DNA from 2 places in the Streptomyces sp. Je 1-332 genome. Region 1 is predicted to be linked to the other one. Evidence: riboswitches for the same ligand, from Rfam matches in the RefSeq annotation. Region 1 holds a riboswitch; the other holds the start of a gene.
What was found. A riboswitch is a leader RNA that binds a small molecule or an ion and turns the genes downstream of it on or off. The one in region 1 is predicted to bind glycine.
Positions count from the first base shown of each region.

Region 2: another riboswitch for glycine. It lies ahead of gcvP (aminomethyl-transferring glycine dehydrogenase); the one in region 1 lies ahead of gcvT (glycine cleavage system aminomethyltransferase GcvT).

Region 1 is NZ_CP160402.1:5,724,096-5,729,055, forward strand. Features, by position in the region: gene glyA (serine hydroxymethyltransferase) at 65-1,327, opposite strand; gene gcvH (glycine cleavage system protein GcvH) at 1,358-1,735, opposite strand; gene gcvT (glycine cleavage system aminomethyltransferase GcvT) at 1,794-2,927, opposite strand; glycine riboswitch at 3,105-3,210, opposite strand; gene ABXJ52_RS26035 (AAA family ATPase) at 3,364-4,038, shown strand; gene ABXJ52_RS26040 (enhanced serine sensitivity protein SseB) at 4,112-4,915, shown strand.
Region 2 is NZ_CP160402.1:1,170,861-1,175,820, reverse strand. Features, by position in the region: gene ABXJ52_RS05520 (MerR family transcriptional regulator) at 1-635, shown strand, start outside; gene ABXJ52_RS05515 (DNA polymerase IV) at 708-2,123, shown strand; gene ABXJ52_RS05510 (PRC-barrel domain-containing protein) at 2,129-2,509, opposite strand; glycine riboswitch at 2,654-2,751, shown strand; gene gcvP (aminomethyl-transferring glycine dehydrogenase) at 2,949-4,960, shown strand, end outside.

The DNA of each region.
Region 1 (4,960 bases):
TGTCCTCACTGTCCAGTGTGCGCGGTGCCCCGAAGGTCCGTACGAAAGAAAGCGTACGAAAATGCTACAGGTTGGGGTACAGCGGGTGCTTCTCCGCCAAGGCGGAGACGCGGGCCTTGAGCGACTCCGTGTCGACGTCGCCCGGCTTCAGCGCCTCGGCGATGACGTCGGCGACCTCACGGAAGTCGTCCTCCTGGAAGCCACGGGTCGCGAGCGCGGGCGTACCGATCCGCAGACCCGATGTGACCATCGGGGGGCGCGGGTCGTTCGGGACCGCGTTGCGGTTGACCGTGATGCCGACCTCGTGGAGGCGGTCCTCGGCCTGCTGGCCGTCCAGCTCGGAGTTGCGCAGGTCCACCAGGACCAGGTGCACGTCCGTGCCGCCGGACAGGACGTCGACGCCGACGGCCTTCGCGTCGTCCTGCACCAGGCGCTCGGCCAGGATGCGGGCGCCGTCCAGGGTGCGCTGCTGGCGCTCCTTGAACTCCTCCGAGGCCGCGACCTTGAAGGAGACGGCCTTGGCGGCGATCACGTGCTCCAGGGGGCCGCCCTGGAAGCCGGGGAAGACCGCGGAGTTCAGCTTCTTCGCGAACGCCTTGTCGCGGGCCAGGATGACGCCGCCGCGCGGGCCGCCGAGCGTCTTGTGCGTGGTGGAGGTGACCACGTCCGCGTACGGCACCGGGTTCGGGTGCAGGCCGGCGGCGACGAGACCGGCGAAGTGCGCCATGTCGACCCACAGCTTCGCGCCGACCTCGTCGGCGATCCGGCGGAACTCCGCGAAGTCCAGCTGACGCGGGTAGGCGGACCAGCCCGCGATGATCACCTTGGGGCTGTTCTCCTTGGCCAGGCGCTCGACCTCGGCCATGTCGACCAGACCGGCCTCGTCCACGTGGTACGCGACCACGTTGAACTGCTTGCCGGAGAAGTTCAGGCGCATGCCGTGGGTGAGGTGGCCGCCGTGCGCCAGGTCGAGGCCGAGGATCGTGTCGCCGGGCTGGGCGATCGCGAAGAGGGCGGCCTGGTTGGCGGAGGCGCCGGAGTGCGGCTGGACGTTGGCGTACTCGGCGCCGAACAGGTCCTTGATCCGGTCGATCGCGATCTGCTCGGTGACGTCGACGTGCTCGCAGCCGCCGTAGTAACGGCGGCCGGGGTAGCCCTCGGCGTACTTGTTGGTGAGGACCGTGCCCTGGGCCTCCATGACGGCGACCGGAGCGAAGTTCTCCGAGGCGATCATTTCCAGGGTGGACTGCTGGCGGTGGAGCTCGGCGTCGACGGCGGCGGCGACGTCCGGGTCCAGCTCGTGGAGAGGGGTGTTGAGAAGCGACATCAGGTGGTCCCTAGGGGTCTTCGGGGGGCTTCAGCTGCCGGAGAACTCGGTGTACTCGTCCGCGGAGAGCAGGTCCTTCGGCTCCTCCGTGATCCGTACCTTGAAGAGCCAACCACCCTCGAACGGGGCGGAGTTGACCAGCGACGGGTCGTCCACGACGTCCTGGTTCGACTCGACGACCTCACCGGTCACCGGCGAGTACAGGTCGCTGACCGACTTGGTCGACTCGAGCTCGCCGCACGTCTCGCCCGCGGTCACCGCGGCGCCGGCCTCGGGAAGGTCGGCGTAGACGACGTCACCGAGCGCGTTGGCCGCGTGCTCCGTGATTCCGACCGTCGCCACACCGTCCGCGGCGGCCGAGAGCCACTCGTGCTCCTTGCTGTAACGCAGCTGCTGGGGGTTGCTCATGACCTGAATTCTCCTGTACGCGGGTGGGTGCTGGTGAACGACGCTGTTGTGCGGGGTATCACTTCTGGCGCTTGTAGAACGGCAGCGCCACGACCTCGTACGGCTCGTGCGTGCCCCGGATGTCCACGCCGACACCCTCGGTGCCGGGCGCCGCGTGCGCCGCGTCCACGTACGCGATGGCGATCGGCTTGCCCAGCGTCGGGGAGGGGGCACCCGAGGTGACCTCGCCGATGACCTTGCCGTCCGCGACCACGGAGAAGCCCGCGCGCGGGATGCGGCGGCCCGACGCGATCAGGCCGACCAGCTTGCGCGGGGGAGCGGTCTCGGCGCGCTCGGCGGCGGCCGCGAGCGCCGCGCGCCCCACGAAGGTGTCGGACTGCGAGGTCTTCTCGAACTTCACGACCCGGCCGAGGCCCGCGTCGAAGGGCGTCAGCTCCGCGGTCAGCTCGTGCCCGTACAGCGGCATGCCCGCCTCCAGGCGGAGGGTGTCGCGGCAGGAGAGCCCGGCGGGGACCAGGCCGACGGGCTCGCCCGCCTCCATCAGCGCGCCCCACAGCTTCTCGGCGTCACCGGGCGCGACGAACAGCTCGAAGCCGTCCTCGCCGGTGTAGCCGGTGCGGGCGATCAGCGCGGGCACGCCCGCGACCGTGCCGGGCAGGCCCGCGTAGTACTTCAGGTTGTCCAGGTCGGCGTCCGTGACTGATTTCAGGATGCCGGGGGACTCGGGGCCCTGGACGGCGAGCAGGGCGTACGCGTCGCGGTCGTCGCGGACCTCGGCGTCGAAGCCGTCGGCGCGTGCGGTGAGCGCGTCGAGCACGACCTGGGCGTTCGAGGCGTTGGCGACCACCATGTACTCAGGGGCCTCGGGCTCGCCGAGCCGGTAGACGATCAGGTCGTCCAGGATGCCGCCGTCCTCGGCGCAGATCATCGTGTAGCGGGCGCGGCCGACGCCGATGGAGCCGATGTTGCCGACCAGCGCGAAGTTCAGGAAGTCCACGGCCTCGGGGCCGGTGACCGTGATCTCGCCCATGTGGGAGAGGTCGAAGAGACCGGCCTTGGTGCGCACGGCGACGTGCTCGTCGCGCTCACTGCCGTAGCGCAGCGGCATGTCCCAGCCCGCGAAGTCGGTCATGGTCGCGCCGAGCGCACGATGCACGGCATCGAGTGCGGTCAGACGGGGGACGGTACTCATTCGTTGAACTCCCAGGGCATGACGGGCGAGGTCGGTCCTCCCCATCTGTCATCGGAACCTGAGAGGTTCACCACGACCCGGCCGTACGCACTCGTACGTCTCGTACATCTCATACAAGGGGGGTCATGACTTGCACCTTGGGTGGAGCCGCCGGGGCGGCCCGCTTTTCAGATGTGCCTCGCCCGCGCGGTACGGGGCCTGAGAGATTCAAGGGAGGGACTTGCTCCTTCGGCGCCCCGGTGCGTCCTGCGACGGCGACCGGGGACTCTCCCGCGCGGATTCAAACGGCCTGTATGGAGTTTGCGCGCACATCATTGCACGCGCCCCCGTCACAGGGCAGTGCCAGTCCAGTAATGCCCTTGTTCCGCATTACCTTCTCTTTACACTTGCCGGGGAAGCTGCGGTAAGCAGGTACGTGACCGCTATGGGGAGGCCGATCACGGTGCGCAGGACGAGCGTCTACGCGACCAACACAGGGGTGGCCCTGCCCAAACAGGCTGCCGCCCCCACCAGGGAGAGCTGCGGCCCCCTGCCGGCGGCCGTCGTCCGCGACCTGCGGCAGCGGACCGGACACAGCCCGCACCGCCTCACGTTCGGCGCGGGCGATCTCGTCGTCGTCTCCGGTCTGCCGGGCAGCGGCAAGTCCACGCTGATGAGCCGAGCCGTCGCGGGCCCGCGGATCGACTCCCAGGACACCCGCGACCGCTGGGCACGGCGCATGCCGGGCCTGCTGCCGTACGCGGTGTACCGCCCCTTGGTCCGCCTCGCGCACTACGCGGGGCTGCGCAGGGCCCTGCGCTCCGGCGAGGGCGTCGTGGTGCACGACTGCGGCACCCAGGCCTGGGTGCGCCGCTGGCTGGCCCGCGAGGCCGCGCGGCGCGGCACGACCCTGCACCTGCTGCTGCTCGACGTACCGCCGGACACCGCCGTGGAGGGCCAGCTCGCGCGCGGCCGCGGCGTGTCGCGGTACGCCTTCGCGCGGCACCGCAGGACGGTCGGCCGGCTCGTCGGCGCCGCCGAGCGCGGTGACCTGCCGCGGGGCTGCGGCTCGGCGGTGCTCCTCGACCGGACGGCGGCCGGTGTGCTGCGGGGGATCGGCTTCGGGGACTGACCGCCCGCCGTGAGCCGTCCGCCACGTTAGGGTCGTGCCGCAGGCAGAGCGGGACAGAGCAGGGGTTGGACAGATGGACATTCCGGCGCAGGCACACGCCCATCCCTCCGGGGGATGGCCGGGCAACGAACTCGAAGAGGTGCTCGCGGCAGCCCTGGGCACCCCCGGCGCACCGCAGCCGTCCGCGGCGGCCCGCATCGTCGAGGTGCTCGGCCGCAGCCCCGTCTGGATCCCGCTGCCGAACGGCGGCGCCCCGGACAGCGGCACCCTCGACCTGCCCACGCTGGAGATCGAAGGCCAGGCGTACGTCCCCGTCTTCAGCTCGCAGCAGCAGTTCCAGCACGTCACCGGCGGCCGGATGGGCTGCACCGTGGCGCCCGCCGTGGAGTTCGCGCGCGGCCTGCCCCCGCAGCTGGGCATCGCGGTCAACCCCGACGGCACGGTCGGTGTGCCCCTGCCGCCGCTCGCCGTCGCCGAGCTGTGCCGCGCCGGGCGCACCCCGCTGGACGGCCCCGCGAGCGGCGGCCGCGTGCGCCTCTTCGAGCCGGACTGGCAGGAGGACCCGGTGGACTTCCTGTCCGCCGCCGCCCACGAGTTCGAGGCCACCGGGGTCGTCCTGAGCGCCCGCCGCTGCCTGGCCAGCGTCGAGGGAGACACGCCCTCGCTGTTCATCGGCGTCGAACTGACCTCCTGGGAGGGTGACGCGCGCGACCTGCCGATGGAGGCCGTGGGCCGGGCGCTCGGCCGGGCTCCTGTGTCCTGGCCGGTGAACCTGGTACTGCTCGACGTGGCCCAGGACCCGGTCGGCGACTGGATGCGTGAGCGGGTGCGGCCCTTCTTCGGCCGGACTCCGGGACACGAGCACGGATATGTGTAGGGACATGTGCAGGTACGTGTGTGAGGGTGCCGTACGTCAAGTCGG
Region 2 (4,960 bases), 4.6 Mb from region 1:
TGAGAAGCAGCGGCGACGGTACGGCGATGGGTGGGCCGTATCCGATGCACAGCAGCACGGCCGGTCACTCTCCGCAGAGGCCGATGGTGGTTCAGGAGAGCGTTCAGGGGAGCGGGGACGCCACGTCCGGACAGTCCGAACAGGAACAGATCGGGTACCGCGGGCCGACCGCGTGCGCGGCTGCCGGCATCACGTATCGACAGCTCGACTACTGGGCCCGTACGGGACTCGTCGAGCCCAGTGTGCGGGCCGCGGGCGGATCGGGGACCCAGCGGCTCTACAGCTTCCGGGACGTCGTCGTCCTGAAGATCGTGAAGCGTTTCCTCGACACCGGCGTCTCTCTGCAGAACATCCGGACCACGGTCCAGCATCTGCGTGACCGTGGTTTCCGGGACCTGGAGCGGATGACGCTCATGAGCGACGGCGCGACGGTCTACGAGTGCACGTCGCCCGACGAGGTCCACGATCTGCTCCAGGGCGGCCAGGGGGTCTTCGGGATCGCCGTGGGTGTCGTATGGCGGGATGTGGACGCGGCGCTCTCGCAGCTGCACGGGGAGCGTATCGACACCGGGGAGACGCTGGTGCGGCAGAACCCGGCCGACGAGCTGGCCAGGCGGCGCAACAGAGCCGTCTGAGGCGGGTCGGGCGCCGTGGTGTCCGGGCTTGTTGCCGGGGCGTTGTCAGTGGCGTAGGGCAGCATCAGAGGTGTGAGAACCGCGCCCACGATTCTGCATCTCGACATGGATGCCTTCTACGCGTCCGCCGAGCAGGCCGCGAAGCCGAGTCTGCGTGGGAAAGCCGTGGTCGTGGGCGGGCTCGGGCCGCGCGGTGTGGTGGCGACGGCGTCGTACGAAGCGCGGAAGTTCGGGGTGCACTCGGCGATGCCCATGGGGCAGGCGCGGCGTCTTGCGCCCAATGCCGCCTATCTGGTGCCGCGCTTCGGGCTCTACCGAGAGATCAGCGACCAGGTGATGGCGCTGCTGCGGCAGCTTTCGCCCCTGGTGGAGCCGCTCAGCCTGGATGAGGCCTTCGTCGATCTCGATGCGGGCGGGGTGGCCGACGACCAGGCATCCGCGCTGGCCGTGGGTGAGCGGCTGCGGGCGGACATCAAGGCGGTGACGGGGCTCGCGGGGTCGGTGGGGCTCGCGGCGTCCAAGATGCTGGCCAAGATCGCCTCGGAGGAGGCCAAGCCGGACGGTCTGCGGCTGATAGTGCCGGGGACCGAGCGGGAGCTGCTCGGGCCGATGCCGGTCCGGACGCTGCCCGGTGTCGGTCCCGCGACCGGGGACCATCTGCGGCGGGGCGGCATCACGACCGTGGGGGAGATCGCGGAGGCCGGCGAGGACGAGCTCGTACGGCTCCTCGGGAAGTCGCACGGGAGCGCGCTGTACGCGATGGCGCTCGCGCGCGACGAACGGCCCGTGGTGGCCGAGCGGGAATCCAAGTCGGTCAGCGTCGAGGACACGTACGACGTGGACATCCATGACCGGGTACGGGTCAGGGGCGAGGTGGCGCGGCTCGCCGACCGGTGTGTGGAGCGGCTGCGGGCCGCGGGGCACTCGGGGCGGACCATCGTCCTGAAGGTGCGGCGGTTCGACTTCTCGACGCTGACGCGCTCCGAGACGCTGCGTGGGCCCACGGACGACCCCGGGGTGGTGCGGGAGGCCGCCGCGCGGCTCCTGGAGTCCGTGGACACCACGGGAGGCGTGCGGCTCCTCGGGGTGGGCGTCACGGGGCTCGCGGACTACACGCAGGAGGACCTGTTCGCGCAGGCGCAGGCGCAGGCGCAGGCCGAGGCCGAAGCCGTCCAGGCACAGGAGACGCAGCGGGAGGCGGAGGAGGAGCGGGCGGGGGAGGCCGCGGCGGAGCCCGTGGGGGAGACGGTGGCGGAGCCGGTTGTCCCGGTCGAGCGCCGATGGGCCGCCGGGCTCGACGTGCGGCACGCCGAGTACGGGCACGGGTGGGTGCAGGGCAGTGGCCTGGGGCGGGTCACGGTGCGCTTCGAGACGCCCGAGTCGACGGCGCCGGGGCGGGTGCGAACGTTCCGTACGGATGATCCGGCCCTGGAACCCGCGGAGCCCCTGCCCCTGGTGGCGTCTCCTGAGGAGCTGGAGCGGCGGTGATCCGGTCAGGAGTCTCCCTTGCCCGCGATCTTGCCGAAGTCCTGGTCCGGCGGCGGAGCTGTCTCGGGAGGTGTGATGTCCAGGCCGTAGTGGTGGTAGAGCTGCAGTTCCTGCTCGGGGGAGAGGTGGCGGCCGACGCCGAAGTCCGGGGCGTCCTTGATCAGGGAGCGTTCGAAGGGGATGCGCAGGGTGCCGTCGCTCGTGAGCTCGCTGGGCTCCAGGGGCACGAAGGTGTCCCGGCTGAACAGACCTGTGCGTATGGCCGCCCACTCGGGGGCGCCGGTGGCGTCGTCGAGATAGACCTCGTCGATCGTGCCGATCTTGGCCCCGTTCCGGTCGAACGCCTTCCGGCCGATCAGATTGCGCGGATCGATATCGGTCTGCACGGGCCCTCCAACTGGTCGAGGCATGTCGAAGTTGGGCGTAACTCATCCTCGTTCGTTCGTCATCACTACGAAAGAGCACTTCGGGGCGGGCGGCCACTCGAGGGATCGGCCGTGGCCCTCGCTGGTAGGCTGGCGCTTGGCTGCTGACCCCGTGCGGGAGAGCTCTCCGGTCAAGACACCGGAGGCGCCGAAGGAGCAACTCCTCCCCGGAATCTCTCAGGCCCCTGTACCGCACGGACGAGGTCACTCTGGAAAGTAGGGCGGGCGTCGGGCGGGTACGTTCGAATCCCTTCCTCACCGACGGTGAAAGCCGGTGCGACGCCTCTCGCGGGGCACGGACCGGTGAAACTCTCAGGTTGAGATGACAGAGGGGGAGGCCGTCCGGGTACCCGCGCCGTGGTGCCCCTCGCAGGTCGCGTCAGACCAGGAGGCCTCCGCAATGACCGCCACTCCTCGCATCCCGCTCTCCCAGCTCGAACAGGGCATTCCCTTCGAGCAGCGGCACATCGGTCCCGACGTGGAAGCACGGGCCAAGATGCTCGCGCAGGTCGGATACGGCTCGCTCGACGAGCTGACCGCCGCCGCCGTGCCGGATGTGATCAAGAACGCCGAGGCGCTGAACCTGCCCGGGGCGCGTACCGAGGCCGAGGTCCTCGCCGAGCTCAAGTCCCTCGCGGACCGTAACCAGGTCCTTGATTCCATGATCGGGCTCGGTTACTACGGGACCTTCACGCCGCCCGTGATTCTGCGGAACGTCATGGAGAACCCGGCGTGGTACACCGCTTACACGCCGTACCAGCCGGAGATCTCCCAGGGCCGCCTGGAGGCGCTGCTCAACTTCCAGACCGTCGTCGCCGAGCTGACGGGGCTGCCCACCTCCGGCGCCTCGCTGCTCGACGAGGGGACGGCCGCCGCCGAGGCCATGGCCCTTTCGCGCCGCATGGGCAAGGTCAAGGACGGTGTCTTCCTGGTCGACGCGGACGCGCTGCCGCAGACCATCGCCGTGATCCAGACCCGCGCCGAGCCGACCGGTGTCGAGGTCGTCGTCGCCGATCTGAGCGAGGGCATCCCGGCCGACGTCGCCGAGCGCGGTGTCGTCGGCGTGCTCATCCAGTACCCCGGTGCCTCCGGCGCCGTACGCGAGATAAAGCCCCTCATCGATCAGGCGCACGAGCTCGGTGCCGTCGTCTCCGTCGCCGCCGACCTGCTGGCCCTGACGCTGCTCACCTCGCCCGGCGAGCTCGGCGCCGACATCGCGGTCGGCACCACCCAGCGCTTCGGCGTCCCGATGGGCTTCGGCGGTCCGCACGCCGGTTACATGGCGGTGCGCGAGAAGTTCGCGCGCAGCCTTCCCGGGCGGCTCGTCGGAGTCTCCGTGGACGCGGACGGCAACAAGGCCTACCGCCTCGCGCTGCAGACCCGTGAGCAGCACATCCGCCGCGAGAAGGCCACCAGCAACATCTGCACCGCTCAGGTGCTGCTCGCCGTGATGGCTGGAATGTACGCGGTCTACCACGGGCCCGAGGGCCTCAAGGCCATCGCGCGGCGTACGCACCGATACGCGACCGTGCTCGCCGCGGGGCTCACCGCGGGCGGCGTCGAGGTCGTGCACGGCGCGTACTTCGACACCCTGACCGTGCGGGTGCCCGGCAAGGCTGAGCAGCTCGTCGCCGCGGCCCGCGAGGGTGGCGTCAACATCCACCAGATCGACGCCGACCACGTCTCGCTGGCCTGCGACGAGACCACCACGCGCAAGCAACTGACCGCGATCTGGACCGCGTTCGGGGTCGAGGCCGACATCGAGGCGCTCGACGCGGAGACCGAGGACACGCTTCCCGCGGGCCTGCTGCGCGGCGACGAGTACCTCACGCACCCGGTCTTCCACCAGTACCGCTCCGAGACCTCGATGCTGCGCTACCTGCGCAAGCTGGCCGACCGCGACTACGCGCTCGACCGCGGCATGATCCCGCTGGGCTCCTGCACCATGAAGCTCAACGCGACCACCGAGATGGAGCCGGTCACCTGGCCCGAGTTCGGACAGCTGCACCCCTTCGCCCCCGCCCAGCAGGCGCAGGGCTATCTGACGCTCATCCGTGAGCTGGAGGAACGGCTCGCCGAGGTCACCGGATACGACAAGGTCTCCCTGCAGCCGAACGCCGGTTCGCAGGGCGAGCTCGCCGGGCTCCTCGCCGTGCGCGGATACCACCGCGCCAACGGCGACGAGCAGCGCACCGTCTGCCTGATCCCGTCCTCCGCGCACGGCACCAACGCGGCGAGCGCCGTGATGGCCGGCATGAAGGTCGTCGTCGTGAAGACCGCCGACGACGGCGAGATCGACGTCGACGACCTGCGCGCCAAGATCGAGAAGCACCGCGACGAGCTGTCGGTGCTGATGATCACCTACCCGTCCACGCACGGCGTCTTCGAGGAGCACGTCGCCGACATCTGCGC